Regions from separate parts of the Serratia aquatilis genome, predicted to be linked through region 2. Evidence: predicted binding sites of a transcription regulator. Region 2 holds the regulator's gene; each other region holds the start of a gene.
What was found. Region 2 encodes Fur, which represses iron uptake genes when iron is present. Its sites were predicted from a motif close to ATAATAATGAGAACNACTATCAA; they were not measured.
Positions count from the first base shown of each region.

Region 1: a site for Fur is predicted at 1,525-1,547, ahead of sodA (superoxide dismutase [Mn]). Genes of this name have one in related genera too.
Region 3: a site for Fur is predicted at 3,504-3,526, ahead of fes (enterochelin esterase). Genes of this name have one in related genera too.
Region 4: a site for Fur is predicted at 2,032-2,054, ahead of SAQUA_RS08085 (Nramp family divalent metal transporter). Genes of this name have one in related genera too.

Region 1 is NZ_CP173186.1:39,377-46,725, forward strand. It holds gene yiiM (6-hydroxyaminopurine reductase) at 10-693, opposite strand; gene sodA (superoxide dismutase [Mn]) at 823-1,446, opposite strand; gene fdhD (formate dehydrogenase accessory sulfurtransferase FdhD) at 1,839-2,627, opposite strand; gene fdnG (formate dehydrogenase-N subunit alpha) at 2,835-5,882, shown strand; gene fdxH (formate dehydrogenase subunit beta) at 5,895-6,797, shown strand; gene fdoI (formate dehydrogenase cytochrome b556 subunit) at 6,794-7,349, shown strand, end outside.
Region 2 is NZ_CP173186.1:3,719,913-3,727,261, forward strand. It holds gene ybfF (esterase) at 1-517, shown strand, start outside; gene ybfE (LexA regulated protein) at 822-1,109, shown strand; gene fldA (flavodoxin FldA) at 1,311-1,850, shown strand; gene fur (ferric iron uptake transcriptional regulator) at 2,106-2,552, shown strand; gene SAQUA_RS16905 (family 20 glycosylhydrolase) at 2,748-5,411, opposite strand; gene SAQUA_RS16910 (OprD family outer membrane porin) at 5,463-6,908, opposite strand.
Region 3 is NZ_CP173186.1:1,781,837-1,789,185, reverse strand. It holds gene SAQUA_RS07985 (enterobactin synthase subunit F) at 1-1,769, opposite strand, end outside; gene SAQUA_RS07980 (MbtH family protein) at 1,859-2,065, opposite strand; gene fes (enterochelin esterase) at 2,076-3,422, opposite strand; gene SAQUA_RS07970 (TonB-dependent siderophore receptor) at 3,753-6,008, shown strand; gene SAQUA_RS07965 (ABC transporter substrate-binding protein) at 6,061-7,349, opposite strand, start outside.
Region 4 is NZ_CP173186.1:1,804,027-1,811,375, forward strand. It holds tRNA gene SAQUA_RS08070 (tRNA-Ala) at 166-241, shown strand; tRNA gene SAQUA_RS08075 (tRNA-Ala) at 304-379, shown strand; gene SAQUA_RS08080 (NupC/NupG family nucleoside CNT transporter) at 527-1,714, opposite strand; gene SAQUA_RS08085 (Nramp family divalent metal transporter) at 2,096-3,334, shown strand; gene mgrA (L-glyceraldehyde 3-phosphate reductase) at 3,739-4,728, opposite strand; gene SAQUA_RS08095 (alpha-keto acid decarboxylase family protein) at 5,028-6,689, shown strand; gene SAQUA_RS08100 (LysR family transcriptional regulator) at 6,665-7,349, opposite strand, start outside.

The sequences.
Region 1 (7,349 bases), 1.7 Mb from region 2:
TTGGTTGTTCTAGCGGCCAAGTAGGCGGCGGTTGAAGTCTTCGGTTTTTCCGCTGCTGATGCGCGTCAACATGGTTTTGCTCCAACTGGCTGATAGCCCAGTAACCGCCAGCAAGCGGCGATATTGTTCTTCATCAAACGGCATATGCCAGGCAATACTGATGGCCTCCGCCACGGAGATATCACTGTTGCGGGTCACTAGCTCAAGCGGCCGGTCGCCACTCACTTCCCCGGTAGAAATCACGCGATACAGCCAGCCACAGCGGCCAGTCTGCTGCATTAACAGCGAAATGTCGTCGATAGCGAAATGATAGTTGAGCTTGAAGCACGGCGAACGCGGTTGGGTGACTTGGATCAGCGCGCCACCCCAGCGGAAGATATCCCCCATAAACACGCTATGCTCGGTCATGCCAAGGGTAGAGATATTTTCCCCAAAGGCCGGTGCAAAAAACTGCTCAGCCTGCGCCGGAAACTGTTGCTGCCAGTGGGTGTAGTGCTCGCGCGGATAATGACACAAAGCGCGGTCAGGCCCGCCGTGGTAGCTTTTCTCTGCCTGTGCATCCCCTTCCAAACCCAGTGGCGTAAGATTTACCGCACCTTCTACCAGGCGTTTGGCAATGGCGCTGGGCCGCCCACCTTCATAGGGTTGAATTGAACCGAGATAAACGTCTGGGTGATGCGTAATGATATCCATTCGAAGCCCCTTTGTTTTGGCAGGTTTTAGAATAGCTTGAGTCTCTCGGTAGGAACAAGATAATGAAAAGAGGAGAATGAATAGTAGAGCTAAAAAAAGCCCGCAATTTGCGGGCATCAACGGTAACAATTATTTCCTGGCTTCAGCGAAGCGGCTTGCTGCTTCATCCCAGTTCACGACGTTCCAGAATGCCTTGATATAATCCGGGCGGCGGTTCTGGTATTTCAGATAGTAGGCGTGTTCCCACACATCCAGGCCAATAATCGGCAACCCGGAAGCGCCAGCAACGGCTTCGCCCATCAGCGGACTGTCCTGGTTGGCGGTGGAAACGACCGCCAGTTTGTCACCTTTCAGTACCAGCCAGGCCCAGCCAGAACCGAAACGGGTTGCGGCGGCCTTCTCGAACTCTTCCTGGAATTTCTCAACGCTGCCGAAGTCGCGCTCGATAGCGGCTTTCAGATCGCCGCTCAGCGTGGTACCGGTTTTCAGGCCTTTCCAGAACAGACTGTGGTTGGCGTGGCCACCCGCGTTGTTGCGCATGAAGGTACGCTTGTCCGCAGGAACTTTGTCCAGGTCCTGGATCAGCGCTTCTACGCTCAGCGAAGTCAGCTCAGGGTAAGCCTCTAGCACGCTGTTGGCATTGTTGACGTAGGTTTGATGGTGTTTGGTGTGATGGATTTCCATCGTTTGCTTATCGAAATGTGGTTCCAGTGCGTCGTAAGCATAGGGTAGGGATGGCAGTGAATAGCTCATAATCATCATCTCCAGTATTGATAGGCAGCGTAAATTGTGAACACCGCGTAAGCAGCATGATGCATTATAATTGATTAAATGATAATAAAAATGATTATCAATGCCTTGTTGGATGTAGGGGTAATTCAGGCTGTGTCCCTTAACTGCACGCGAGCGCCGCTGGCGGTCATTTTCGCGCAGGGCAAGGCGTGAGCCGCGAGGTTTGGTGGACCAAATAAGCGGCGAACAACACAGCAATGCAAGAAAATGGCCCCAGCCCTACGGGTCGCGCCCCAAAAGCCCGTTCGAAGTAAAGTCGGGCTTGAACAGAGGCCCACTCTGCCCTTCACCCTCCGCTTTGATAACGGGCTTTTGGGTCTGCGACGGCACCACGGACAGTTAAGGGACACAGCCTAGTCGATGATGCGCTGCGGGTGAGTAAATACGGTTGCCCGGCCAGGTTTGCTGAAGCCGACCAGCGTCAGGTTGCTGCGCTCGGCAATTTCCACCGCCAAAGAGGTGGCGGCGGAGACAACAAACAGGATCTCGGCTCCGCACATGGCAGATTTTTGTACCATTTCATAGCTTGCACGGCTGGAAACCAGAATTGCCCCTTGCTGCCAGCCCTGCTTGGCACGCATGCCGAGCATTTTATCCAACGCCACGTGGCGGCCAACGTCTTCACATCCCCCTAGCAGTTCACCCTGCGGCGAGATCCAACTGGCTGCATGGGTGCAACCGGTAAGTTGGCCAACATCCTGTACCTGCCGCAGCTGTTTGAGCGCACCATCGAGATGGCTTAACGCGAATGTCTGAGTAAACGGCAGAGGTGCGACCGGGCGGAAAATATCAGCCAGTTGTTCGACACCGCAAACGCCACAACCTGTACGGCCCGCCATCGCGCGGCGGCGCGTCTTCAACGCTGTAAATCGACGGCTTGAAAGCTCAATTTGAACCTCAACACCATTATAGATTGGGGTAATATCTATGCCGTAAATATCGCTTGGCGACTCGATGATACCTTCAGACAGGGAAAATCCTAAAGCAAAGGCCTCCAGATCCTTCGGCGTACACATCATTACCACGTGGGAAATGCCGTTATAGACCAGTGCGACCGGGACCTCTTCCGCCAGCCAGTCTTGCTGCATAGTGTTTAGTTGCCCACGTTGATATACCGGTGCCTGGATCAGGCCTGTGAGCACGTTCTCATTTACGGGCTGCTCTGGGTCAAAATTGTTCACTTAACTGGTACCTGTCTGTAACAACACCATTGACGCTATGATATTATCGCCGCGTCGTTGTGGCCACGAGGCCAAACCAACATAAGAACAGTGATTCTAGCGCTTCCCGCTTTGCGGGGGGAAGTGCCATTTGAAACAATGTGACAACACGAGTGAAAGGAGACCCCCATGCAGGTCAGCAGAAGGCAGTTCTTTAAGATCTGCGCTGGCGGTATGGCAGGAACTACGGTAGCCGCCCTGGGCTTTAGCCCGGCAGTGGCGTTAGCGGAAACTCGGCAGTATAAACTGCTGCGTGCTCGTGAAACCCGTAATACCTGTACGTATTGTTCCGTCGGCTGTGGGCTGTTGATGTACAGCCTTGGTGATGGCGCCAAAAACGCCAAAGAGAGTATTTTCCATATTGAGGGGGATCCGGATCATCCGGTAAATCGTGGCGCGCTTTGCCCAAAAGGCGCTGGCCTGGTGGACTTTATCCACAGCGAAAGTCGTCTCGAGTACCCGGAATATCGCGCTCCTGGCTCTGACAAATGGCAGAGAGTCAGCTGGGATTACGCCTTTACCCGCATCGCGCAATTGATGAAAGAAGACCGCGATGCCAACTTTGTCAAAACCAACCAACAGGGCGTTACCGTCAACCGTTGGCTGACTACCGGTATGCTGTGTGCTTCGGCTTCCAGCAACGAAACCGGTATGTTGACACAAAAATTTAGTCGCGCTCTCGGCATGCTTGCCGTAGACAACCAGGCGCGTGTCTGACACGGACCAACGGTAGCAAGTCTTGCTCCAACATTTGGTCGCGGTGCGATGACCAACCACTGGGTTGATATCAAGAACGCAGACTTAATTATTGTTATGGGTGGTAATGCGGCAGAAGCGCATCCAGTGGGTTTCCGCTGGGCGATGGAAGCCAAGATCCATAATAAAGCCAAGCTGATCGTGATCGATCCGCGCTTTACCCGTACCGCATCGGTGGCTGATTTCTACACGCCTATCCGCTCTGGCACCGACATTGCTTTCCTGTCGGGCGTACTGCTGTACCTGATTAATAACAACAAGATTAACCGCGAATACGTTAATGCCTATACCAACGCCAGCCTGCTGGTGCGGGAGGACTTTGGCTTTGACGACGGCCTGTTCACTGGCTACGACGCGGACAATCGTAAGTATGATAAAACCACCTGGAACTACCAACTCGACGAGAACGGTTTTGCCAAGCGTGACGTCACGCTGCAAGATCCGCGTTGCGTATGGAACATGCTGAAGCATCACGTCAGCCGCTATACGCCAGAAGTGGTAAACAATATCTGTGGTACGCCAACCGAAGATTTCATCAAGGTTTGCGAATATATCGCTGAAACCAGCGCTAACGACAAAACGGCATCTTTCCTCTACGCCTTGGGCTGGACACAGCACTCGGTGGGTGCGCAGAACATCCGTACCATGGCGATGATCCAGTTGCTGCTGGGTAATATGGGTATGGCTGGTGGTGGTGTTAACGCCCTGCGCGGTCACTCCAACATCCAGGGGCTGACCGATCTCGGTCTGTTGTCACAAAGCCTGCCAGGCTATATGACGCTGCCTTCAGAGAAGCATCCGGATCTGGACACCTATCTGAAAGCCAACACGCCGAAAGCGTTGCTACCGGGTCAGGTGAACTACTGGAGCAACTACCCTAAATTCTTCGTCAGCATGATGAAGAGTTTCTATGGCGACAAAGCGCAGAAAGACAACAACTGGGGCTATGACTGGTTGCCGAAGTGGGACAAAGGCTACGACGTCCTTCAGTACTTCGAAATGATGTCACAAGGCAAGGTCAACGGTTACATCTGCCAGGGTTTCAACCCGGTAGCTTCGTTCCCGAACAAGAACAAGGTGGTAGCGGCACTTTCCAAGCTGAAGTTCCTGGTGACCATTGATCCGTTGAACACCGAGACAGCAACCTTTTGGCAGAATCATGGTGAGTCAAATGACGTTGATTCATCGAAGATCCAGACAGAAGTGTTCCGTCTTCCTTCCACTTGCTTTGCCGAAGAGAACGGTTCGATCGTCAACTCTGGCCGTTGGTTGCAGTGGCACTGGAAAGGGGCTGATGCCCCGGGTGAAGCGCTGCCTGACGGTGAAATTCTGGCGGGCCTGTTCTTGCGCCTGCGTGAAATGTACACGCGTGACGGTGGTGCGGTGCCGGAACAGGTGCTGAATATGTCTTGGGATTATCTGACCCCTGGCAGACCAGAACCAGAAGAAGTGGCGATGGAGAACAACGGCCGCGCGTTAGCTGATGTTGTTGATGCAGAAGGTAAAGTGTTGGCGAAGAAGGGCGAATTGCTCAGCACCTTTGCGCATCTGCGTGATGACGGTACTACGGCGAGTGGCTGCTGGATCTTTGCAGGCAGTTGGACGCCTGCGGGTAACCAGATGGCGCGCCGTGACAACGCCGATCCTTCCGGTCTTGGCAACACGCTAGGTTGGGCCTGGGCCTGGCCGCTCAACCGTCGCATTCTGTATAACCGCGCCTCTGCCGATCCAGCGGGTAAACCGTGGGATCCTAAACGTCAGTTGCTGGAGTGGGATGGAGCCAAGTGGAGCGGCGTGGATATTGCGGACTACGGGGCTGCGGCACCGGGTAGCGATGTCGGGCCGTTTATCATGCAGCCTGAAGGCATGGGCCGCCTGTTCGCCATTGATAAAATGGCAGAAGGGCCATTCCCTGAACACTACGAGCCGTTTGAAACACCGCTTGGCACTAACCCATTGCACCCGAACGTGGTGTCTAACCCGGCGGCGCGTGTGTTTAAAGACGATCTGGCCGCGATGGGCAAATCCGACAAGTTCCCATATGTCGGCACAACCTATCGTTTAACCGAGCATTTCCACTACTGGACCAAGCACTCGTTGATCAATGCGATCACCCAGCCGGAGCAGTTTGTCGAGATTGGTGAAAAGCTGGCAGAGAAAAAAGGCATCAAGCACGGGGATACGGTAAAAGTCAGCTCCAACCGTGGCTATATCAAGGCCAAGGCGGTAGTGACCAAGCGTATTCGCACGCTGCAGGTGCATGGGCAGGATGTTGATACCATCGGTATCCCGATCCACTGGGGTTACGAAGGGGTGACGAAGAAAGGCTTTCTTGCCAACACATTGACACCGTTTGTTGGTGATGCCAACACGCAAACGCCGGAATTCAAGGCGTTCCTGGTTAACGTGGAAAAGGTGTAACGGAGACGAATTATGGCAATGCAATCTCAAGACATCATTCGCAAATCCGCAACCAATGGTCTCACACCGGCTCCGCGTGCCCGTGACCACAAGGAAGAAGTGGCCAAGCTGATCGATGTCACCACCTGTATCGGCTGTAAAGCCTGCCAGGTGGCCTGTTCTGAATGGAACGATATTCGCGATGAAGTGGGTCACAACGTCGGGGTTTACGATAACCCCGCCGACCTGACGGCTAAATCGTGGACCGTGATGCGTTTCTCTGAGGTTGAGGAACACGGCAAACTGGAGTGGCTGATCCGCAAGGATGGCTGTATGCACTGTGCCGATCCGGGCTGCCTGAAGGCTTGCCCGTCGGAAGGGGCGATCATCCAGTACGCTAACGGCATCGTGGATTTCCAGTCGGAGCACTGTATCGGCTGCGGTTACTGCATCGCGGGTTGCCCGTTCAACGTGCCGCGTATGAACAAGGAAGACAACCGGGTGTACAAGTGCACCCTGTGCGTTGACCGTGTTGACGTGGGCCAGGAACCGGCCTGTGTGAAAACCTGTCCAACCGGGGCAATCCACTTCGGCACCAAAGAGGCGATGAAAGATATCGCTGCGGAACGTGTTGGGGAGTTGAAAACCCGTGGTTACCAGAATGCCGGTCTTTACGATCCGGCGGGCGTAGGTGGCACCCATGTGATGTATGTATTGCATCACGCCGACAAGCCGCAGCTTTATCACGGTTTGCCGGACAACCCGACCATCAGCCCGGCGGTGACCTTCTGGAAAGGCATATGGAAACCGCTGGCTGCCATCGGATTTGCAGCCACCTTTGCGGCGAGTGTCTTCCATTACGTTGGCGTTGGTCCTAACCGCGTCAGCGAAGAGGAGGAGAAAGACGAGCCACATGATGAGGAGACGCGCAAATGAGAAAGGAAAAGCCAATTCAGCGCTATAGTGCGCCGGAGCGGATTAACCACTGGATTGTGGCGTTCTGCTTTATTCTTGCGGCCGTCAGTGGGTTGGGTTTTTTCTTCCCTTCCTTCAACTGGTTGATGAACATTTTCGGAACGCCGCAACTGGCGCGCATTCTGCATCCCTTCGTCGGGGTGATTATGTTCGCTGCGTTTATGTTAATGTTCCTGCGTTACTGGAAGCATAACCTGATCAACCGGGAAGACATTACCTGGGCCAAAAATATCCACAAAATCGCCATGAACGAGGAAGTGGGGGATACCGGGCGCTATAATTTCGGTCAGAAGTGCGTATTCTGGGCAGCGATCATCAGTCTGGTGCTATTGCTGGCCAGTGGAGTCGTTATCTGGCAGCCGTACTTTGCCCCGTCGTTCCCTATTCCGCTGATCCGCATTGCGCTGTTGGTGCATTCGCTGGCGGCAGTGGTGTTGATTATCGTGATTATGGTGCATATTTATGCCGCCTTGTGGGTCAAAGGCACCATTACCGCGATGGTGGAAGGTTGGG
Region 2 (7,349 bases):
TGTCATCGGTCACTCCATGGGCGGCAAAGCAGCAATGGCGCTCACGGCGCTGGCTCCTGAGTGCATTGAAAAACTGGTGGTGATCGATATTGCTCCCGTAGCCTACAACACCCGCCGTCATGACAAAATTTTCGCGGCTCTACAAGCCGTAACCAACGCGGGTATTACCCAACGCCAGCAGGCAGCCACGATGATGCGTGAATATCTCGATGAAGAAGGGGTAATCCAATTCCTGTTGAAGTCCTTCCATGCAGGAGCCTGGCGTTTCAACCTTCCTGCCTTGATTGAGCAATACGAAAATATTCTCGGCTGGCAGGAGATCCCTTCCTGGCCGTATCCAACGCTGTTTATCCGCGGTGGGCTTTCTCCTTATGTGCAGGATAGCTATCGCGATGACATTGCTCGCCAGTTCCCGCAGGCACGTGCCCATGTTGTTGCCGGTACTGGCCATTGGGTTCACGCAGAGAAACCAGAGGCCGTGTTGCGGGTTATCCATCGCTTCCTTGATGGTGCGTAAACGTTGAGTGGTGAAAAAACGCGCTAAAGATAATGGCTTAGCGTGTCTGCAACCAAGTTTGGCATTGTCGGCGCGCCCCCCGCTAGGGTAAGATGGCGCGCTATAATTTTGCCACCATGCCCAACGTGTGAATCAGCGCGGGCTGGGGGTGAATTTGGGTTAGGGTTTTGTGGCCCGAATTGTGTTAACCGAGCTGTAGAGAAACGCGCTAAACCCCGGCTTTTAAGTTGTTATCAATCTGCAACTTGAAGAGCCAGGGCATAACGTTGCTTTGGATGCAGACTCCCTTGCAGTACCGCTACCTATGGCAAAAGAACAAACGGATCGCACGACGCTGGATCTGTTCGCAGATGAACGCCGTCCGGGGCGCCCGAAAACCAACCCGCTTTCCCGTGATGAACAGCTAAGAATCAATAAGCGCAATCAGCTACGGCGTGACAAAGTGCGTGGATTAAGGCGTGTGGAGCTGAAAATTAACGCAGACGCAGTAGATGCCCTTAATAAGCTGGCAGATCAGCGCAATATCAGCCGCAGCGAGTTAATTGAACAGATGCTGTTAGCTAAGTTGGCAGAAGAACAGCCTGAACAATGATCCTGTTGGCGGCATGGTGTCAAGGATGACGCCAGAACGACTCAGCACTTATAGATAACCCAAGGCATCGCATAAACATGATAAAACCTTGGGGCAAACTTCTGGCATGATACGCATTTACGGATGAGAAACAGGGCCCAAGCCTGTTCTCATACCGCGTTTACGCAATACAATCCATTGAATTAAAAGGTTATCTGTAATATGGCTCATGTAGGCATTTTCTTTGGCAGCGATACTGGCAATACCGAAAACATTGCCAAGATGATCCAGAAGACTCTTCACCAAAAATACGGCAATGATGTTGCTGAAATTCACGACATCGCCAAAAGCAGCAAAGAAGATCTGGAAGCATTTGATATTTTGCTGCTTGGTATTCCAACCTGGTACTACGGTGAAGCACAGTGTGACTGGGATGATTTCTTCCCAACGCTGGAAGACATCGACTTCAACGGTAAGCTGGTTGCGCTGTTCGGCTGTGGCGATCAGGAAGACTATGCAGAATACTTCTGTGATGCCATGGGCACCATCCGCGACATCATTGAACCACGTGGAGCAGCGATTGTGGGCCACTGGCCGACTAAGGGCTACCATTTCGAAGCGTCCAAGGGGCTGGCTGATGATCATCATTTTGTCGGTCTTGCCATTGACGAAGATCGTCAACCAGAATTGACCAATGAGCGCGTCGAGGCTTGGGTCAAACAAATCAGTGAAGAACTGAGCCTGGCCGATATCGTCGGGTAAACACGCGGCTTGAGCGAAATGGTACCGTGTCCCCTTAATTGCACCACTGCACTGCCATCGGTCAGTTAAGGGGCACAGCCTAAAAGCCCATCAAGCACAGCATGCCTCAGTGCAAAGATAGCTTTGTTAATGACTAACGGTTACTATTTACAGCAACCGGTTCTATAATGAGACGCAATTAACTCTTTGTGCCGACCGATTGCTACAGGCGATAACGCCTTAACTTGATTTGCATAGTAACAGGACTGAACCCGCATGACTGACAACAACAACGCATTGAAGAAGGCCGGCTTAAAAGTCACGCTTCCGCGACTCAAAATCCTGGAAGTATTGCAGGATCCGAAATGCCATCATGTCAGTGCGGAAGATCTGTACAAGAAGCTGATAGACATGGGTGAAGAGATCGGCTTGGCAACCGTCTACCGCGTATTGAACCAATTTGATGACGCAGGTATTGTCACCCGTCACAATTTTGAAGGCGGCAAGTCGGTATTCGAACTGACCCAACAGCATCACCACGATCACCTCATTTGCCTGGATTGCGGCAAGGTGATTGAATTCAGCGATGAGTCAATCGAAGTGCGTCAGCGTGATATCGCCAAGCAACACGGCATTAAACTGACCAATCATAGCCTGTATCTTTATGGCCACTGTGAAGTAGGCGAATGTCGTACAGATGAGTCACTGCACGATAAAAGATAAAACCAGCTAACCGCATTGAGAAAACCGCCTGCATCACACGGCGGTTTTTTTGTTGCTGCGGGTCACAAAAAAACCCGGACAGGCCGGGGAAAATCAAGGACGAAAGCCTAACAAGGTAATAGCACACTCATGGAATACTGCTTTCGATCGTGGCCTAGCCCAACCGCTGACGCGCGGATGGGCTAGGTGTTGAGGTTATGCTTTAACGGGCTCAGCACGGCTGAAGCGTTGGCCATCTGGGCTAACCGCACGGATCATCACCTCCCCCGCCACAGCCGGACGCGACTTATCATCATACCGCTGCCACTGTTTACCCCCGTCGGTTGAGTATTCAATACCCAAGCCTGGCAGAGAAATATTCGCCTCCAGTTTGCCACCGATGATGCGAGCCCCTGGTACTGGCAAGCGATAGCCCACACCGCCTTTATCCAGCTTGGCCAGTTCACGTTGCCCGATCAGGTTGGCAAAGTGCAGCCAATCTTTTTCCAGCGTCCGGGTATCCACCTGATGGGTTTCGCCACCTTTATATTCACGGCCTGCTTTATAGTCTTGCTCCCAGCTTGCACGGTGCCAGGCTCGTTCTGCAACAGACAAGGCGCGTGGGAAAATCATGTACTCCATTTCCTGATCGGTGCGCTGGGTTTCGCTCCACAGTTGGGCGGAAAGACCGTAGGCTCCAGGCCATGGTTTGTCACTCTTGGCAGCAAAGTGATTACCGTCACGGTCAAGCGAGGTTTCGGCATTCTGCGGTAAGTTGTTCGGCGCGAAGCTGAAGATTTTCTGCTCATCGCTGAAACGGGTTCCCCAGTAATAACCACGTTCGTTCGGGTTTACTTCATACGGGAAGTCCAGATAGACATAATCAGGGTTGGAGATAACCACGTCATAACCTTTGTTCGCCCAATCATTAGCCGAGTCAAAGCCGCCCCAATACAGGGTATCCCAGAAGTTCACCGCAACGTGCTTGGTGGCAAATGCCTGCGAATCTTTAGCATCCTTTAGCCCATCCTGCCACGCCTGCATTCTGTCGATACCCTGTGCTTTCACCAGTTGGCTGACTTCAAGCCCAAAGTAACTCGGCAAGTGTTCCATGTCGGCCACTTTGCCATTTTTGATCATCTGCTGACATACCTGAGATTTAGCCCAAGGTTTGTCTTCCTTACTCAGATCCAGAATGCCTTTACCAGCTTCCGGGTTGTTAACATCGGTATAGCCAGCGCCCAGACGGATGTTTTTCGCTTCATCACCGCCAAAGTGCCAGGTTTTTAGCGGTTGCCCAGCTTCCTTGTGCATCTGGGCAATTTCACCGATCACTTTGTTGACAAAGTTCTTCGATGAATCCAGACATGGGTTCAGGTAGCTCTGGCGGTTAAAATACTGCACAGAAGTGGTGTTTGAGGTATCGGTCGGATCCACCAGACGAAACTCATTCGCTTCTTTCTCTTTGCCCTCGGCATACAGTTTCTTATAGCGTGCTTCCATTGAGACTATCGCTGCACGGGCATGCGCTGGCATATCAATCTCAGGGATCACTTCAATCTGGCGCGCCTGAGCATATTTAACGATATCGATATACTCTTGGCGGGAGAAGAAACCACCGTGCGGCTCTGGGCCGGAACCATACTGTGGCAGCAGGCAGGTCGTTTCGCTTAAATCATGGCAACGCTGCCCCCCCACTTCGGTCAACTCAGGCAGACCTGGGATCTCAATACGCCAGCCTTCATCATCCGTCAGATGGAAATGGAATTTATTCAGCTTGTAAGCAGCCATCTGATCCAACAAACGCAATACTGCCTCTTTGTGATGGAAGTTACGCGCAACGTCGAGGAAAATACCGCGATACTGGAAGCGTGGGGCGTCTTTAGCGTCTAGCGTAGCAATCTTCTTGCTGCCATCAGATGGAAGTAAAGACAGGATGGACTGCAGGCCATAAAACACCCCAGCCTGATCGAAACCGGTAACCATGGCCCCTTTCTGACCAACATTGAGCTGATAAGCTCCCGGTACTGCCAATTCACCTTTGAAAGCAGCTGGCTTAATGTCGGTTTTGATCGGATAACCAGCGGCGTTGTTGGTGACCCCCAGTAGTTCAAAGCGCTCCTTGGCTGCATCGGCGGCTGGTTTGGTTAACGCACTTAGTTCCAAAGCAACGCCTTTGCCCAGATCAACATCATGTTGATGGACCTTGATCTCCATCGGGGTCGGTATGATCTGGCCACGCAATGCCGTCATTGGCAATACTTGCAAATCCTGGTTTTTGGTAAAACGGCTTTCCGGCTGCATCAGGATATTATTGTCATCCTTGGTGCGTTTCCACTGGTCACCGGTAAACGGGGATACAAACTGATCCAAATCTTCCGTGTCGGTATTCGCCAGGATCTTCGGTTTAGCATCGCCCGAGGTTGCGTACCAGCGAGGGATAAAGTCATTGCGGAACAGTTGCCAGTATTCAGCGATAATCGGGATTTCAACCGCTTGATTCGCCGGGAAATGAGTGAATTTATCGGTAGGTTCCAGTTTGTATAGATCGCCAGTCAGGTGGGTAACTTTGAATTGTTCGTTATCCACTTTCAGCGTCTGACGTGGGCTATGGAAATAGATCGCCCAGTCTTTACCTTTAATTTCCTCGCCATCGTTACTCAAGGTAATCAGCACGTTATGGCAGGACGCCCAGTCGGCACCCAGCTTAGCGCAATCCACACCATGTTCACCAGCGCGGTTGTCCTGCAACTTGAGGTTTACTTTCAGCTGGCTGAGTTGATCGACCACCTGCTGGTTGGCCATCGCCGGCCCCATACTTCCCAAGAACCCAACGGTTGCCGTCAGAGCGGCAAGAGTACTCATCTTAAACTTGTTCATCTTCTTTAACCTTTTGCGTATTCAGTTGTTGTCAGCACGATTTTTTCAAAATCAGAAGACAGTGAATGGGGCGGTAACGATGAATTTAACGTCTCTTTCATCCTGGAAGATGTTGCCGTAACCACCGCTCCAGCTAGGCAAATCAGAATGGTTGTCATACTGTGTGAAGTGCAGCTTGAACATGGCACCTTTGGCCCGACCTTCCTGAATGGTGTATGCCGCATCCAGGCTGTAAGCGCTTTCTCTCAAACGCTGGCTCTGATCATAAGCCGGGTTGGTGCTCGGTTTAGCATCCCAGGCGTAGACATAAGAGGCTCCAACAGCCATGCCGGGGAGGTTCCAGTTGCTCAAGTCATACATCACGCCGCCGAAAATCGCTTTTTCGCCATTGGCGTTAAAGTCGGAACGGTTATCCCACCAGATATCCAGACGACCATTGGAAGAAGCATAAGTCGGGGTCATACGTTGCAGGAAGAAGCCTTGGTTACCTTCGGCTTTGACCACAGTTCCTTCCAGACGCCAGTTGAGCGGCCCGGTGGTATAACCAAAGGTCAGTGCTTGCAGCCAGGCAAGACCATCATAAATGCTGTTAGGATCGGTGTTATCGCTGATACGATCTTCAGCACCGTAGAACTGGTAGCTAGTTGAAAGCGGGTTACCCGCCACATCGAACTTATAAGAAGCTTTGGTGAAGTACTGATTCACATAGCCCTGGGACTGACCAAATGCGGCTTCCAGTACCAGATTGTTTTTGAAATCATATTTGGCACCCAGTGAGTGCAGGTAGGACACACTGGTTTTACGGTCATTCTGACGGAAATCATCCATCTCTATATGCCAAGGCGCTTTGTATTTGTTGGCCCACATGTAGGAAAAGCTCAGCGCACCAGAATCGCCATAGTCAAAATTGGCACCGGCTTCCGCTCCCTGATAAGTGCCTGGCATAAAGCTCCAGTGTGGTGCCAACAGCGTCTGCCCGGTAGGTTGGATATAACCCGCACGCGCCCACACAGGACCATACTTGAACTTACCCGCCGCTTTATACAGGCTGATACCGCTCTTATCACCTGAATAGTCTTCGTCATAGGTACGGTTCCGGCTGGAGAAGGCGATTTCGTTCGGGTGCCCACTCTCTTTGGACTCGGCGATTTCAATGGCGCTAAATGCCCCCACATCCAGGCCGAACATATCCATGGCATAGCCAGAAGTGAAGTCTAGGCTCAGGTTTGCGGTAGCGTGAGAAAGGTTGGTGGTAAAGGAATCATAGTTAGGGTTTTTTACCGTAACTTTGGTGCCATCGGGTAACGTTTCTTCTTTGGTCTCATTGAGATCTTTGCGATCGCGCTGGCGTTGCCAGTAATACACGCCGCCAGTTAGTGTGGAATCATCAATAAAACCTTCTGCCTGTACTTCAGGAACCATTACAAATCCTGTTCCTAGCAGCGCACCCGCGACAGCGATCGCTAGCATTTTGTGCTGAACACCATGCTTACCCATATGAAAACTTCCTCTTTGACTGATTTTAAAAGTGCGTCCGCCGGCGTTCACCACCGCAATGCACGGCCGCTAACAGAAACCCGAAACGGGTAAATTCTTGCTGAATAGAGAAAATATCATTCAGCTGTATTGCAGCTAGACTATTTTTCGCGACGCGAATTATCAAATGAAAAATGAGAAAAAGTTGTCAAAGTATGACAGAAAGCACATATTGATAATATTTTGTTACAGGCCGAAATTTCGTTTTTTTTAATAAAAAAAACATTCAAAATTAGCATTAAGTATGGAATAAGGCGCAATTACGCAAAAATTTAATAAATTCATCTCGAATAAAACATGTTGTTGAGAATAAAATTAGAGCGCTCTATTAATGATATTAATTCGCATCGCGAATATATAAAAAAACATGATGAAATTATAAGCATCGGGTCGATTATCAAA
Region 3 (7,349 bases), 1.9 Mb from region 2:
GGCGTAGGGCCGGGGATATTCGCAGCCGTCACTGGCTGCAAGAGCGCGTCGTATACCAACACTTCGCCAAACCCGGCAAAGCGTGCTTGCCGGGGGGCCTCGGTGACAATCAGACGCGGTTTGGCATCCTCCAGCATCATGCCAAGACGCTCATCAGGGTAGCTGGTATCCAGCGGTAAATAAGCCGCTCCCGCTTCGACAATCGCCATCAGTGCCAGCGACAGGAATACCGAACGCGGCAACGCAACGGCAACGATATCCCCCGGCAGTACGCCATGTTCGATCAAGCGTTGAGCCAGAGCGACCACCTGCTCGCGGGTTTCGCGGTAGCTGAACTGATAGTATTGATCCACCAGCGCCGGAGCAGCCGGTGTTTTACGCGCTTGTTCTGCCAATAGGCTACTGAGCGTCTCTGCTGCCACGGGGTAAGCGGTATCATTCACCCGCGCCAGTAAGGCGTGATCTCTCTCAGTCAGCAAGTCGGCTTCACTGACCGGCAGCTTAGGCTGCGTGGCGAACTGTTGCAGTAACAGGGGGAAACGCTGTAAGTGCTGTTGCAAATCCTGCAGTTGATAGCGCTCCGCATTCGCCAACAATTCGATTTTCAGTTCACCTGACCGATCGATAAACAAGGCAATTTCCAGATCGCGTACCGGCCCGGAGGCCAGATCGTGGGTAATACCGTTGATGCCAGCAAAGTCGAGTTGATAGTCGAACATTTTGAAGTTGAATACGGTGCCATATAGCGGCTGGCTATCACCCACCCGCCCAAGATCGCGCTGTATCTGTTCGGCATCATAGCGTTGGTGGCGGCGAGCAATTTTCAGTTCGCGACTAATCTGTGCCGCAACGTCGCCAAGCGTTGCCTGGGGTTGCACCTGCAGCTCTACCGGTAACACATTGATCACTGGCCCGTTGGCGCAGAGTGCCGCCGAACCCATACGGCGCATAAATATAAACCCGGCGCTGAAGCAGGCATGGCCACTCAGGCGGGAAACCCATACGGCGACCAATGCCATTGCCATATCCGCTGCACTCAATTGGTGCTGCTCGGCAGCATTGACCAACGGTGCAAAATCCTGCGCGCGACAAAACTGTGCCAAACGATGAATACGCGCAGAGGGAACCTGACCGGCCAGCGGTTGTGGGCAAAGGGTGGCAGCCGGAGGCAGTTGCCTTGCCTTGTTCAACCAGAAATCAGCATCCCGCTGATAGCCCGGAGAGTGTTGATACTGCTGATATTCGGCAACCACCTCACTGAACGGCGTGAACGGTGTGGGTTCCGGCTGCTGATGCTGGCACAGACGGGTGTAAATATGGGCGATACGGCGGGCAATGGCGGTAAAGCTGAAGCCATCGACAATCAGATGATGGTAGCGTTGGTACCAGAACCAGCGATCATCTGCCAGGCGTATCAGCATATGACGATAGAGTGGCTTACCACTGTTCACCCGCAGCTCGGCGCTGAGATCAATCTGCATCAGGGCATTGGCTGCGGCCTCCGCATCTGCCGAGTCCTGCAAATCAATCGATTCTGCTGCAACTATCGGCATGGTGGCGTCAAACCATTGCACCGGTATACCGTCGCGCTCTTCAAAACGTAGCCGCAGCGTATCGACCTCTGTAAGCCCCTGGGTAATCGCCCGCAGCATTATCTGTTGGTCAATCTTGCCATTGATTTCGACAAAGTGGGCCACGGCATAGGCATTGCTATAAGGGGAGATCTGATCGGCGACCCAAATCCCGGGTTGCGCTGCCACCAGCGGCAATTCGACGATCGCCTGCGGCTCGGTGGGTAAAATAGAGGTTTCTGACACTGTATTTACTCCAGTGGTCGCTAATGACTTCGGCGGAACCATCACGCCTTACGCTGTGATGCGGGCCGCATGTCCTGCCAATGTTGTTCAAGCCAACTGATACATTGTTCACGTGGGGCTGGACCAAAAACGCTGGCCCAGCCCGCCGGAATAGGGCTGAAATCCGGCCACAGGCTGTATTGCTGTTGGTGGTTACGCAAGATAAGGCAGCTTTGCTGCTCGTCGTCGAACGGGTTGAGGAATTCCATAGCAGCTTCCTTAGGCATGAATAGAGAGCGGTTCGAGTGTGAGGCGGTTGTCGATGCTGTTCATCCAGTGCGCCTGTAACCCATCCAGTAATCCCCCACGCCAACACAGTGCATCGTGTCCCCCTTCAACGGTCCGATAATGAACGTGATGGCCACGCTGGCTTAAAAGTTCAGCCATACGCTCATTGACCTGATGGACCAGTTTTTCATGTACTCCAGCCTCTAAAAACACCTTCAGTTTGCTGTGCTGCCCCAATTGGTTTTGCTCTATTTGGCGGATAAGCCAGCAGGCGTCCTCGGGGACGGCGGGTAAATGCCGCATGTCACGGCGGGGCCACCAGAAGGACCCGGACTGGCTGATCGCCGCACCAAAATGCTCGGGCCAGCGCAGACAAGCGTAGAGAGATGACAGCCCGCCAAAGCTTTGCCCGGCAATCACCGTGTTCTTGGCCTCACGGCTATGCGGGGCCCAGTTGGCAAGCTGAGGTAATAGCTCTTCCTGTAACGCCAACCAGAATTCCTCTTTGCAGGTCAGCTCCTGCGTTCGATGTTTCTGGTCAATGATGTCGATAAGCAGATAGACCGCTTCCGGCAGTTTGCCCTCGCGGGTCAGTTGCATCAGTGGTTCCCAAACCGGCATCTGGCTGGCCCAGAACTGGCCGTCCAACAGCACGGCTAACGGACGGGTTGCCGGATGACGTTCTCCCGTGGAATACACCCAGACGTGGCGCGTGGTACCTAACCGTTGGCTGTGCCAGGTATGCCGCTGCAGTTTGGCTGGTGGTGCAGGCGTACAGCGCCCGCTGGCAACGGCATAGTTGTCAAAATCCTGCCAGGCGCGCTGCAGCGGTGCCTTCGGCATATGCAGGCCAGAAAGGAAGTGACCACCGACTCCCGACCATGCACGGTAAGGATTGAACAGATCGTGTGTGGCGCTGGAAAAAATCTGCTGCCACCAGTTTCGGGTGGCGTGCATATTGGCGTGCTCATCTTCTTCAGTCCGTTCTAGCGGGTGCTCATCCAAACAAGGAACAAAGCAGTAGCTGCCACGCCAGTCACCCTTCAGCTCAGTTTGCCAATACCAGACATCCGACCCGCTCAACCGCTGAAGGCTTTGCGGGGGGCAAGTTTGATGATGATCGGTAAGACAATTGATGTGGATCCAGACGCGCCGATAGGCAGAGGTTAATTCGCTCCCCTGAGGATCGCGCCATAAAAATGTGACTTGCCATTTTCCGTTGTCCAGTGGTTCCACCAGCGGTGTCCCTCGGCGGGCAATTTCCAGCCACCAGCTAGGGTTCCCGGCATGCTTACTGGTTAATAACTTACGGCTTTCTGACTGTTGTTCAGTTTTCAAAACACCCACTCACTGTGTAGTTGGCAGAACGCGCAGCACGACAGACAGCGTCGCACTGCGCCAAGAAAAACGGAATGACAAATACTATTGATAATTATTAGCGTTTGCAATAGTCTGTTTTGGCTCGTAAACAGGGCTGGCATTCTTCAACAGGGATGGATGCCGGAACGTGAAGCGGTAAACCACAAACGGGCTTGCCAGGGTTCCACTGGAACCGCTGTTATTTTCGACCACACAATAAAACTACGACTGACCATTTCTGCGGCTTGAAGAGCGACGGGTATACCACGCAACGCCGCGTAAAGGGGGTAGTCAAGTAGGGATCTCAAAATGAATCGGAAGTTATCGCGTTATTCTTTAGCCACACTTATCGGGTTAGGGGTGGGTTCATCTGCCTTTGTCAGTACAGCCAATGCACAGCAAGCAGCCAGCGAGAAAAACCAGCAAGAAACTGCTGCCAAAGATGTCATTGTGGTAACGGCTGCCAAACAGAACCTGCAGGCACCTGGTGTTTCTACCATTACTGCCGAAGAAATCCAAAGGCGCCCCCCTGCCCGCGATATCAACGAACTGATCCGCACCATGCCCGGGGTCAACCTAACTGGTAACTCTACCAGCGGCCAGCGCGGCAATAACCGTCAGCTCGATATTCGCGGCATGGGACCGGAAAATACCCTGATCCTGATTGACGGTATCCCCGCCAGCAGCCGTAACGCGGTGCGCCAAGGCTGGCGTGGTGAACGCGATACCCGTGGCGATACCGCCTGGGTACCACCGGAGATGATCGAACGTATTGAAGTACTGCGTGGCCCTGCGGCTGCCCGTTATGGTAACGGTGCCGCAGGCGGCGTGGTCAATATCATCACCAAAAAAGCTGGCCAAGACCTACACGGCACCCTAAGCGGATACTTCAATGTGCCGCAGCACAAGCAAGAAGGTGCGACCAAGCGCACCAACTTCAGCCTCTCTGGACCACTGAGCGACGCGCTAAGCTTTCGTCTGTTTGGGGGCTACAGCAAAACGCAGGCCGACGCCTGGGATATCAACCAAGGCCACCAGTCCGAGCGCACCGGCAACTATGCCAATACCATGCCAGCGGGTCGTGAAGGGGTCATCAAAAAAGATATCGACGCATTGCTGCATTGGGAATTTGCCCCCATGCAGTCATTGGAGTTCCAATATACTTATGGTCGTCAGGGTAACCTGTATGCCGGGGACACCCAGAACACCAATACCAACCCGCTGGTACTGAAAAATTACGGTAATGAAACCAACCGTATTTACCGTCAAACCTATACACTCAACTATCGCGGCGCGTGGGACAACGGTGTCAGCACCACCAACTACGTGCAATTAGAACGCACGCGCAATACCCGTTTGGCCGAAGGGCTTGCCGGGGGAACGGAAGGGATCTTCGCCAGCGAAGATTTTAATACCACCCGTTTGGATAACACTTTGGCGCACAGTGAGGTAAGTATTCCCTTCGAGATGTGGGTACCGCAAACTGCCACACTGGGAACCGAGTGGAACCAGCAACGTATGAAGGACCCTTCTTCTGCCACCCAATCATTGGCAGAGGGTGGGGTTATCCCAGGCATTGCTACCGGCGAGCGCAGCCCGTACTCCTCGGCAAAAATTTTCTCGCTGTTTGCCGAGAACAACGCCGAAATAACCGACAGCACGATGCTGACGCCGGGCCTACGCTTTGATCATCATTCAGAAGCCGGTGATAACTGGAGCCCATCCCTCAACCTGTCACAAGATCTCGGGGAGATGTTCACCCTTAAAATGGGGATCGCCCGTGCTTACAAAGCCCCTAACCTGTTCCAGAATAACGGCAACTACGTGCTCTACAGCCGTGGCCAAGGTTGTGCTGCCAGCGGAGGTGCCTGCTACCTGATCGGCAACGACGATCTGAAAGCCGAGAACAGCATCAATAAAGAGATTGGGCTGGAATTCCATCATGAAGACTGGCTGGTAGGGATCACCTATTTCCGTAACGATTACCGTAACAAGATCGAAGCGGGCTATACGCCGACAGGAAAAACCGCCAAGGGTACCGATATTTACCGCTGGGATAATGTGCCAAAAGCGGTGATCCAGGGCCTGGAAGGTACGCTGAACGTGCCGATTAGCGAAACTGTAGCCTGGACCAACAACGCGACCTACATGATCGAGAACAAGAATAAAACCACAGGCGATTACCTGTCGATTATTCCTAAATTCACCATCAACTCCACTTTGAGCTGGCAGGCAACCCAGGAACTGTCGATGCAGACCACCGCCACCTGGTATGGCCGACAGAAACCGAAGAAGTACAACTATAAAGGGGAACAGGTCAGCGGTAGCGACAAACACGAAGTCAGCCCTTACGCTGTCTTTGGCCTGAATGGTACCTACGAGTTTAATAAGCATGTCAGCTTAACGGCGGGTATCGAGAACCTGTTTGACAAGCGTCAGTTCCGTGCCGGTAACGCACAGACGACCGGGAATACTGTAACCGGAGCCTATATGGCAGGTGCCGGGGCGGCGACATTTAACGAGCCGGGACGAACTTATTTTTTGAGCGTGAACACCCAGTTCTGATGATGTAACGTTGAACGAGCGCGGCACCTGGCCGCGCTCTTTTCAGTTGTCACTACTTCTCCAGCGATACCTGTTTGAAGATATGCTTGCCAAATGGGTCGATTTCATAGCCTTTCACTTCTTTGCGCACCGGCTCAAAAATAGTGGAGTGGGCAATCATCAGCGCTGGCATTTGCTCATGCATCATTACCTGGGCCTGTTCATACATCGCCACACGTTTCTGATGGTTATTTTCTTCTCTTGCCTGAGCGATCAACTCATCAAACGGCTTGTAGCACCATTTTGCCGAGTTCGAGCCGCCATTGGCTGAGGTGCAGGTAAACAATGGTCCAAAGAAGTTATCCGGGTCGCCATTCGCTGTGGTCCAGCCCATCAGCGCCGCCTGATGCTCACCATTCTTCACCCGCTGCAGATACTCTCCCCATTCGAAGGTGACAATCTTGGCCTCAACCCCAATCTTGGCCCAGTCCGCCTGGATCATCTCTGCCATGCGTTTGGCATTCGGGTTATACGGCCTCTGTACCGGCATCGCCCACAGATCGATAGCAAACCCCTGCCCTAACCCTGCCTCCTGCAACAACTGCCTGGCTTTTTCTGGTGCATAAGGGTAATCCTCGATCCCTGTATTGTTACCCCACTGGGTTGGCGGCAACAGATTCTTGGCCTGCTGGCCTGCACCGTGGAACACAGCCTCAATAATGGCCGGTTTATTGACGGCCATGGCTAATGCCTGCCGTACCTTGACATTATCCAATGGTTTCTTTTGGGTATTGAATGCCAGAAAACCAATGTTCAGGCCGGATTTATCCATCACCTGCAGGTTGCTGTCTTCACGCATACGCGCCAATTCGGCAGGATTCGGGAATGGCATTACTTGGCATTCGTTCTTTTGCAACTTGGCGTAACGGACAGCCTCATCTGGGGTTATCGAAAAGACTAAACGGTCGATCTTCGGTTTACCTTCCCAATAGTTGTCGAACGCTTTGTAGAGAATTTTTGAATCTTTCTGATACTGCTGCAGTTGGAAAGGCCCGGTACCAATTGGATCGTTATCAACACGTTGCGGCGTCCCCGCCTTCAGCATCGCATCGGCGTACTCTGCCGACAAAATAGTGGCAAAGTACATGCCCAGATCGGCAACAAAGGGGGCTTCAGCGCGGGAGAGTTCAAAGCGAACGGTGTGATCGTCGACCTTGACGATATTGTTAATCAGCGTACCGAACTCCATTGATTCAAAGTTGGTATAAGCCCCGTTGGACACCTTGTGGTAAGGGTTATTCGGGTCTTTTTGACGCATAAAGGAGAAAATCACATCGTCTGCATTAAAATCGCGTGTCGGCG
Region 4 (7,349 bases), 1.9 Mb from region 2:
TTGTTTATTGACTTACTTTTGCCCAAGAAGATGTTTTTTTAACTTTAAACGTGCTGATTTGGCGGCTTTTTCAGCGCTTGATCGAGGAATTCAATTTAGCCGTTGACAGGGTTTCAGGGGTTTCATATTATGCGCCCCGTTCACAGGTTTTTGTGATTGTGGATTGGGGCTATAGCTCAGCTGGGAGAGCGCTTGCATGGCATGCAAGAGGTCGACGGTTCGATCCCGTCTAGCTCCACCAACCTTATGTCCGATTAAGGGTTGGTTAATACCGTAGCGCCGGTCAATGCGTACCACTTTTGTGGGGCTATAGCTCAGCTGGGAGAGCGCTTGCATGGCATGCAAGAGGTCGACGGTTCGATCCCGTCTAGCTCCACCACCATTTAAAAAGCCGATCTTGAATTCAAGGTCGGCTTTTTGCGCATCTTAAAACGCCAACGGCAGGTAATAAAAAAGCACCCTGTCAGCTTGGCGCTCACAGGGTGCATGATCTTATCAATACCGCGCAGTGCGGCCTTTCAGGCTATCAGGCCATTACCAGACCGGCAACGGCAGCGGACAACAGGCTAACCAGCGTAGAGCCATAAACCAACTTAAGGCCGAAGCGTGATACCACGTTGCCCTGATGCTCGCTTAGCCCTTTAATCGCCCCGGCGACCACACCGATAGAAGAGAAGTTGGCAAAAGACACCAGGAAGATTGAAAGAATACCGACACTACGTGGGGACAGTTCAGTTGAGACTTTCTGCAGTTCCATCATTGCCACGAACTCGTTGGAAACCAGTTTAGTAGCCATAATGCTGCCAACCTGCAAGGCCTCGTGCTTGGGAATACCCAACATCCAGGCAAACGGGTAGAAGAAGTAACCAAGGATATCCTGGAAACTCATGCCCAGGATAGCGCTGAACAAGCCATTAAGCGCGGCAATCAGGGCGATAAAACCAATCATCATCGCTGCAACGATGATCGCCACCTTGAAGCCCGCAAGGATATATTCCCCCAACATTTCAAAAAAACTTTGGCCTTCATGCAAATTGCCAAGGTGCAGCTCTTCTTCTTTACTGGTGTCGTAAGGGTTGATCAGCGTAAGCATGATAAAGGTACTGAACATATTAAGCACCAGTGCCGCTACCACAAACTTGGCATCCAACATGGTCATGTACGCGCCAACAATCGACATGGAAACGGTCGACATTGCGGTCGCTGCCATGGTGTACATGCGTTTTTCAGACATCTTGCCCAGAATATCTTTATAGGCAATGAAGTTTTCAGACTGGCCGAGGATCAATGAACTTACGGCGTTGAAAGACTCCAATTTCCCCATGCCGTTCACTTTGGACAATACGGTCCCAATGATCCGGATGATAAACGGTAGTACTTTGATGTATTGCAGAATACCGATCAGTGCGGAGATGAAAACGATAGGGCACAGTACCTTCAGGAAGAAGAAAGCCATACCTTTGTCAGACATCCCGCCAAATACAAACTCAGTCCCTTGCCCTGCAAACCCGAGCAGCTTGTCAAACAGAGCTGCGAATCCTTTTACAAAACCTAGACCTGATTCCGAATGCAGGAAGAAGTAGGCCAGTATTATTTCAATAACCAATAGCTGGATAACATAGCGAATGCGGATACTTTTACGGTCACGGCACACCAACAGTGCCAGGATCGTCACCACCACTAACGCTAACGCAAAGTGCGCAATATGGGACATGTTCGCTCCAAATTTGAGGCAGGCTGAATTTCGCTTGTCATTTTATGTAACGACGAGTTTAAAAACGAGATGTCCATTGCAAATATAAAAAAAGGTGGTGGGAAAATGCCTAAACTATGACATCAAAACACAAGAGAACAAGTTGTTAATAAAGTTGTATTTATGTGTCATTGATGTGCCAATTTATTAAATAAACGCTCTTCACCCTGAATAACCCGACTGATAATAGAAAACATAATCAACATTCATGCGTTTTGTTCGATCAAAACCTTCGCTTCCGGCTATCACAACGATAAGCAGTATCACTTTAAATGCACTTGATAATCATTATCACTAAAGTAAGAATAAAGGTAAGCTCAAAATTTATAAGGGGTTCGCAGGATGCTGAACAGCCGTGTGGCCAGTAGTACAACTTCCAGTCGCTCATCCAGTAAAATCAAACTTTCTCTGATGGGCCCAGCCTTTATTGCCGCTATCGGTTATATCGATCCCGGTAACTTCGCTACCAATATTCAATCTGGCGCTTCCTTTGGCTATACCTTGCTGTGGGTGGTGGTGTGGGCCAACGTTATGGCGATGTTTATTCAACTGCTTTCTGCCAAGCTTGGGATTGCTACCGGTAAAAACCTGGCTGAGCATATTCGCGATCGGTTCCCTCGTCCTGCGGTATGGGCCTACTGGGTTCAGGCCGAGATTATTGCCATGGCGACCGATCTGGCGGAATTTATCGGTGCCGCCATCGGTTTCAAACTGTTGCTGGGCGTAACGCTGTTGGAAGGAGCGATCCTCACGGGCATTGCCACCTTCCTGATCCTGATGTTGCAAAAGCGTGGACAAAAGCCATTGGAGCTGGTGATCGGTGGCCTGCTGGTGTTTGTGGCGGCAGCCTACATTGTCGAGATGGTCTTTTCCCAACCGCAATTGAGCGGGTTGGTGAGAGGGATGGCGATACCGGATTTGCCAAATGGTGATGCGGTGTTTTTGGCTGCCGGGGTGCTGGGGGCAACCATTATGCCCCATGTGATTTACCTGCACTCTTCGTTAACCCAGACTGCAAACAAAAACTCCCAGGCTGAACGTTATGCATCGACAAAACTGGATGTGGCGATTGCCATGACCATTGCCGGTTTCGTTAACCTAGCGATGATGGCAACGGCAGCTGCCGCTTTTCATTTCAATGGTCACACTGGCGTTGCCGATCTCGATCAGGCCTATCTAACGTTGCAACCTCTGCTGGGGAATGCGGCGGCAACAATATTTGGTTTGAGCCTGGTGGCAGCAGGGCTTTCTTCTACCGTGGTAGGAACCTTGGCGGGGCAGGTGGTGATGCAGGGGTTTGTACGCTTCTATATACCAATCTGGGTACGTAGAGTGGTTACCATGATGCCATCGTTTATCGTGATTATGCTGGGGATGGATGCGACACGTATTCTGGTGCTGAGCCAGGTATTATTGAGCTTTGGTATCGCACTGGCCTTGGTGCCGCTGTTGGCGTTTACTGGCAACCGTGAACTGATGGGGAATATGGTCAATAGCCGTGCCATTCAGGGCATCGGTAAACTGATCGTGTTGGTGGTTGTCGGTCTAAACGGCTATCTGTTGATAAGTAGCCTGTTCTAGGCTGTGTCCCTTAACTGCACGAAAATGGCCCCAGCCCGAAGGGTCGCGCCCCAAAAGCCCGTTCGAAGTAAAGTCGGGCTTGAACAGAGGATCACTCTGCCCTTTACCTTCCGCCTTGATAGCGGGCTTTTGGGTCTGCGACGGCACCACGGACAGATAAGGGACACAGCCTAATCCCCACCTTGACGAATAGTAGGCCAGCATTACGCTGGCCTCAGACTGCTGACAAACCCCGCTATTAGGGAGAGCGCGCCGATGGGGTCGTAACGGCGTAAGCCGTCGGAGCGCCCCTCGGTGCGCTAGGCCCGGGTATCTCGGATCCGAGGGCGACTTTGTCATCAACCTCAGGCCAGTATCGAACAACACAGCAAGCATGGCATGCTACAGCAGGGGTTTGTAAGCGGTTACAGTAGGATCTGCTCGATTTGTGCAATCTCTTCGGAGCTGAACGAACGGTTAGCCAGCATACCTACCGCATCTTCAAGCTGGCTATTTTTACTGGCACCAATCAGTACGGATGTCACCCGGTCATTACGTAGTACCCAAGCTAACGCCATTTGTGAAAGTTTCTGCCCACGTTGCTCTGCGAGCTCGTTTAAACGGCGCACCTTGTGCAGTTTCTGTTCGGTGAGCTGTTCGGGCGTCAGGAATCGGCTGCTGCTGGCAGCACGGGAATCTTGTGGAATACCATGCAGGTAGCGATCGGTCAGCATTCCCCCGGCAAGCGGTGAGAAGGCGATAGAGCCAACCCCATTCTGTTCCAGCGTATCCAGCAGTTCGTCCTCCACCCAGCGTTCAAACATGGAGTATTTTGGCTGGTGGATCACACACGGGGTTCCCAGTTGCTTCAGAATAGCAAATGCCTGCCTGGCTTGATCCGCATTGTAGTTTGACAGCCCCACGTACAGCGCTTTTCCTTGGCGCACCAGTAAATCCAGCGCACCCATGGTTTCTTCCAGAGGCGTATCCGTATCTGGCCGGTGGTGATAGAAGATATCAACGTACTCAAGCCCCATACGTTTCAGGCTTTGATGCAGGCTGGCGACCAGATATTTTTTCGAGCCCCAATCGCCATAAGGGCCAGGCCACATGGTATAGCCCGCCTTGGAGGAGATAATCAGCTCATCGCGATAAGGTTTTAGATCGTGCTGAAGAATACGGCCAAAGTTCTCCTCGGCGGATCCTGGCGGTGGTCCGTAGTTATTCGCCAGATCGAAATGAGTTATACCAAGATCGAAGGCGCGGAGTGTCAGGCTTCGGGCATTGTCATACAACGAGTTATCTCCGAAGTTGTGCCACATTCCAAGAGAAACCGCGGGGAGTTTCAGCCCGCTGCTGCCACAGCGGCGGAATTCCATATTCAGGTAGCGTGCAGAGTCAGCTTGATAGACCATAAAAATCCTTATCGGCGCAAGAAAACGGCTTTGGGTTGCCCTCTTAATTTACTGCCAGTGACTTGCAGATGCTGTTAAGGGACACAGTCTAGTGTATGCGCTTCCATCAGGTCTGTCAGAGTGTGAGATCACGCAAGTTGCACGCCATTTCAACACACCACTTATGGGGAGTATCTTGCCTGCTGATATTCGGCAGATGTAAAGCTGACTTTCCAGTGCTATTTTAGCGGTAAAGTTCGAAATCTGTGCAACACCTCCAATACTTAGGTTGTATCCCTACCTTCTTGCAGGTGATGATCATGAGCAAAAACTACACAGTGGCAGATTACCTCCTTGATCGCTTGGCCCAAATCGGTATTCGACATTTCTTCGGCGTGCCGGGTGACTATAATCTGCAGTTTCTTGACCATGTCATCGACCACCAACAAATAACCTGGGTAGGATGCGCAAATGAGCTGAATGCGGCCTATGCGGCTGATGGCTATGCGCGCTGTAAACCGGCAGCGGCATTGTTGACCACCTTCGGCGTGGGTGAATTGAGTGCAATAAACGGCATTGCGGGCAGTTACGCCGAATATTTACCGGTGATACACATTGTTGGTGCTCCTGCCTTACGTGCTCAACGCGCCGGGGATTTACTGCACCACTCTCTGGGGGATGGGGATTTCGGTCACTTTGCCCGTATGGCGAAAGAGGTGACCGTCGCACAGGCCAGCCTGACCGCCAGCAATGCCGAAGCGGAAATCGATCGCGTGTTAACCACCGCACTGTTTGAACGTCGCCCGGTTTATCTGCTGTTACCGAGTGACGTAGCGGAAGCTTCGTTGGCTTCACGGCCTGCACCACTGATACTGCGCCAGCCCAATCTTTCTGAATACTCCCTACAGGCATTTATTGTTGCTGCCCGTGAAAAGTTGCAGGCCGCAAAACGGGTTTCCCTATTGGCGGATTTTCTCGCGGAGCGCTTCGGTGCAGGATCCGCGCTGGAAAACTGGATGAATGAGGTAAATATTCCCCACTCGACATTATTGCTGGGTAAAGGTGTGCTGGATGAATCCCATGCCTGTTTCACTGGTACTTACGCTGCTGCGGCCAGCGATCCGCAGACAAAACAGCTTATTGAAGATGCCGATGTGATCATTAACGTCGGCGTGCGCTTTACCGACACGATCACTGCTGGTTTCAGCCATAATTTACCTAGCCAAAAATGTATTGATATTCAGCCCTTTGAGTGCCGAGTTGGGCAGCAGGTGTTCAGTCAAATCCCGATGTGTGATGCGGTGAAGGCGCTGCATCAGTTGACGCTGCCGTTGGCAAGGTTTTGGTCACTGCCCACGTTCAAGTGCCCATCGTTACCTGACTCGAGTGAGAGTTGCCTGGATCAACATGGCTTCTGGCAGCAGATACAAAGTTTCCTGCAACCGGGGGATATCTTGATTGCCGAGCAGGGAACCTCATGCTTTGGTGCGGCAGCGTTGACATTACCCCGTGGGTGCCAATTTATCGTGCAGTCGCTGTGGGGGTCGATCGGGTACACCTTACCCGCTGCTTTCGGGGCGCAAACCGCTGAGCCTTTGCGCCGAGTCGTGTTGTTGATAGGTGACGGAGCGGCTCAACTAACCGCACAGGAACTGGGAACCATGCTGCGCGACGGTCAAAAGCCAGTGATTTTCTTGCTGAATAATGATGGCTACACCGTCGAAAGGGCGATCCACGGGCCAGAGCAGCGTTACAACGATATTGCGCAATGGGATTGGACGCGGTTGCCGCAGGCAATGGCGATCGATCATCAGATGACCAGCCTACGGGTGAGTTCCCCTGAACAGTTGCGCCAGGCTCTGGCAGGCATTGGCGACCACCAACAGTTGGTCTTTATCGAAGTCGTGTTGCCAAAGATGGATATTCCAGAGCTGTTGGACACGGTCTCCAAAGCCATTCAATCGCGTAATGCGGCGGCTTGATCGGCGGCGTTTTCCTTTAGCCGCTCCAACAACCAAAACCCCGCTGGCCCTGGCGGGGTTAATTTTGACCAAACGGCATCCACCGAGATCAGTTTGGGCCAGCCACGGATCTTCAGCTCTGTCAGGCGACCACCACCATACTTTTTTACCAGCCAATGAGGCAACTCCGCCCAGCCAAACCCGTCTTCTGCCATTTCCAGCAGCATCAGATAGCCGGGTGCTGACCAGACTCTTCCCTGATGTCTGGCCGAACTGCTCAACGCGAAGGTGTTAAGGTAAAGTTGGCGGTTGCTGGCAAGATGGGATGGCGAAAGAACCGGAATATGCGCTAAAGGGTGATGATGGGCAACAAACAACCCCATTTCGGTTTGCTCTGGTAACCGTGCGACGGCGATATCGGGCGGATATTCAGGCTGTACTGCCAGCATCCCTAGGTGAGCACGGCCAGTCTGCAACAGGTCAAGCACATCACCGTCCTCTGCAACCATACATTCCAGCTCGATATCCTGATAACGCTGTTCAAAATGTTTCAGCAGGTTGTCGTGATGGTTGGGCTGATAGGTATCGGAAAATACGATGGTCAACCGGGGTTCGACATTATCAGCCAACCGGATACTGAGCGCCTCAAGGCGTTCGCTGGCGGCAAGAATTTCCTGAACC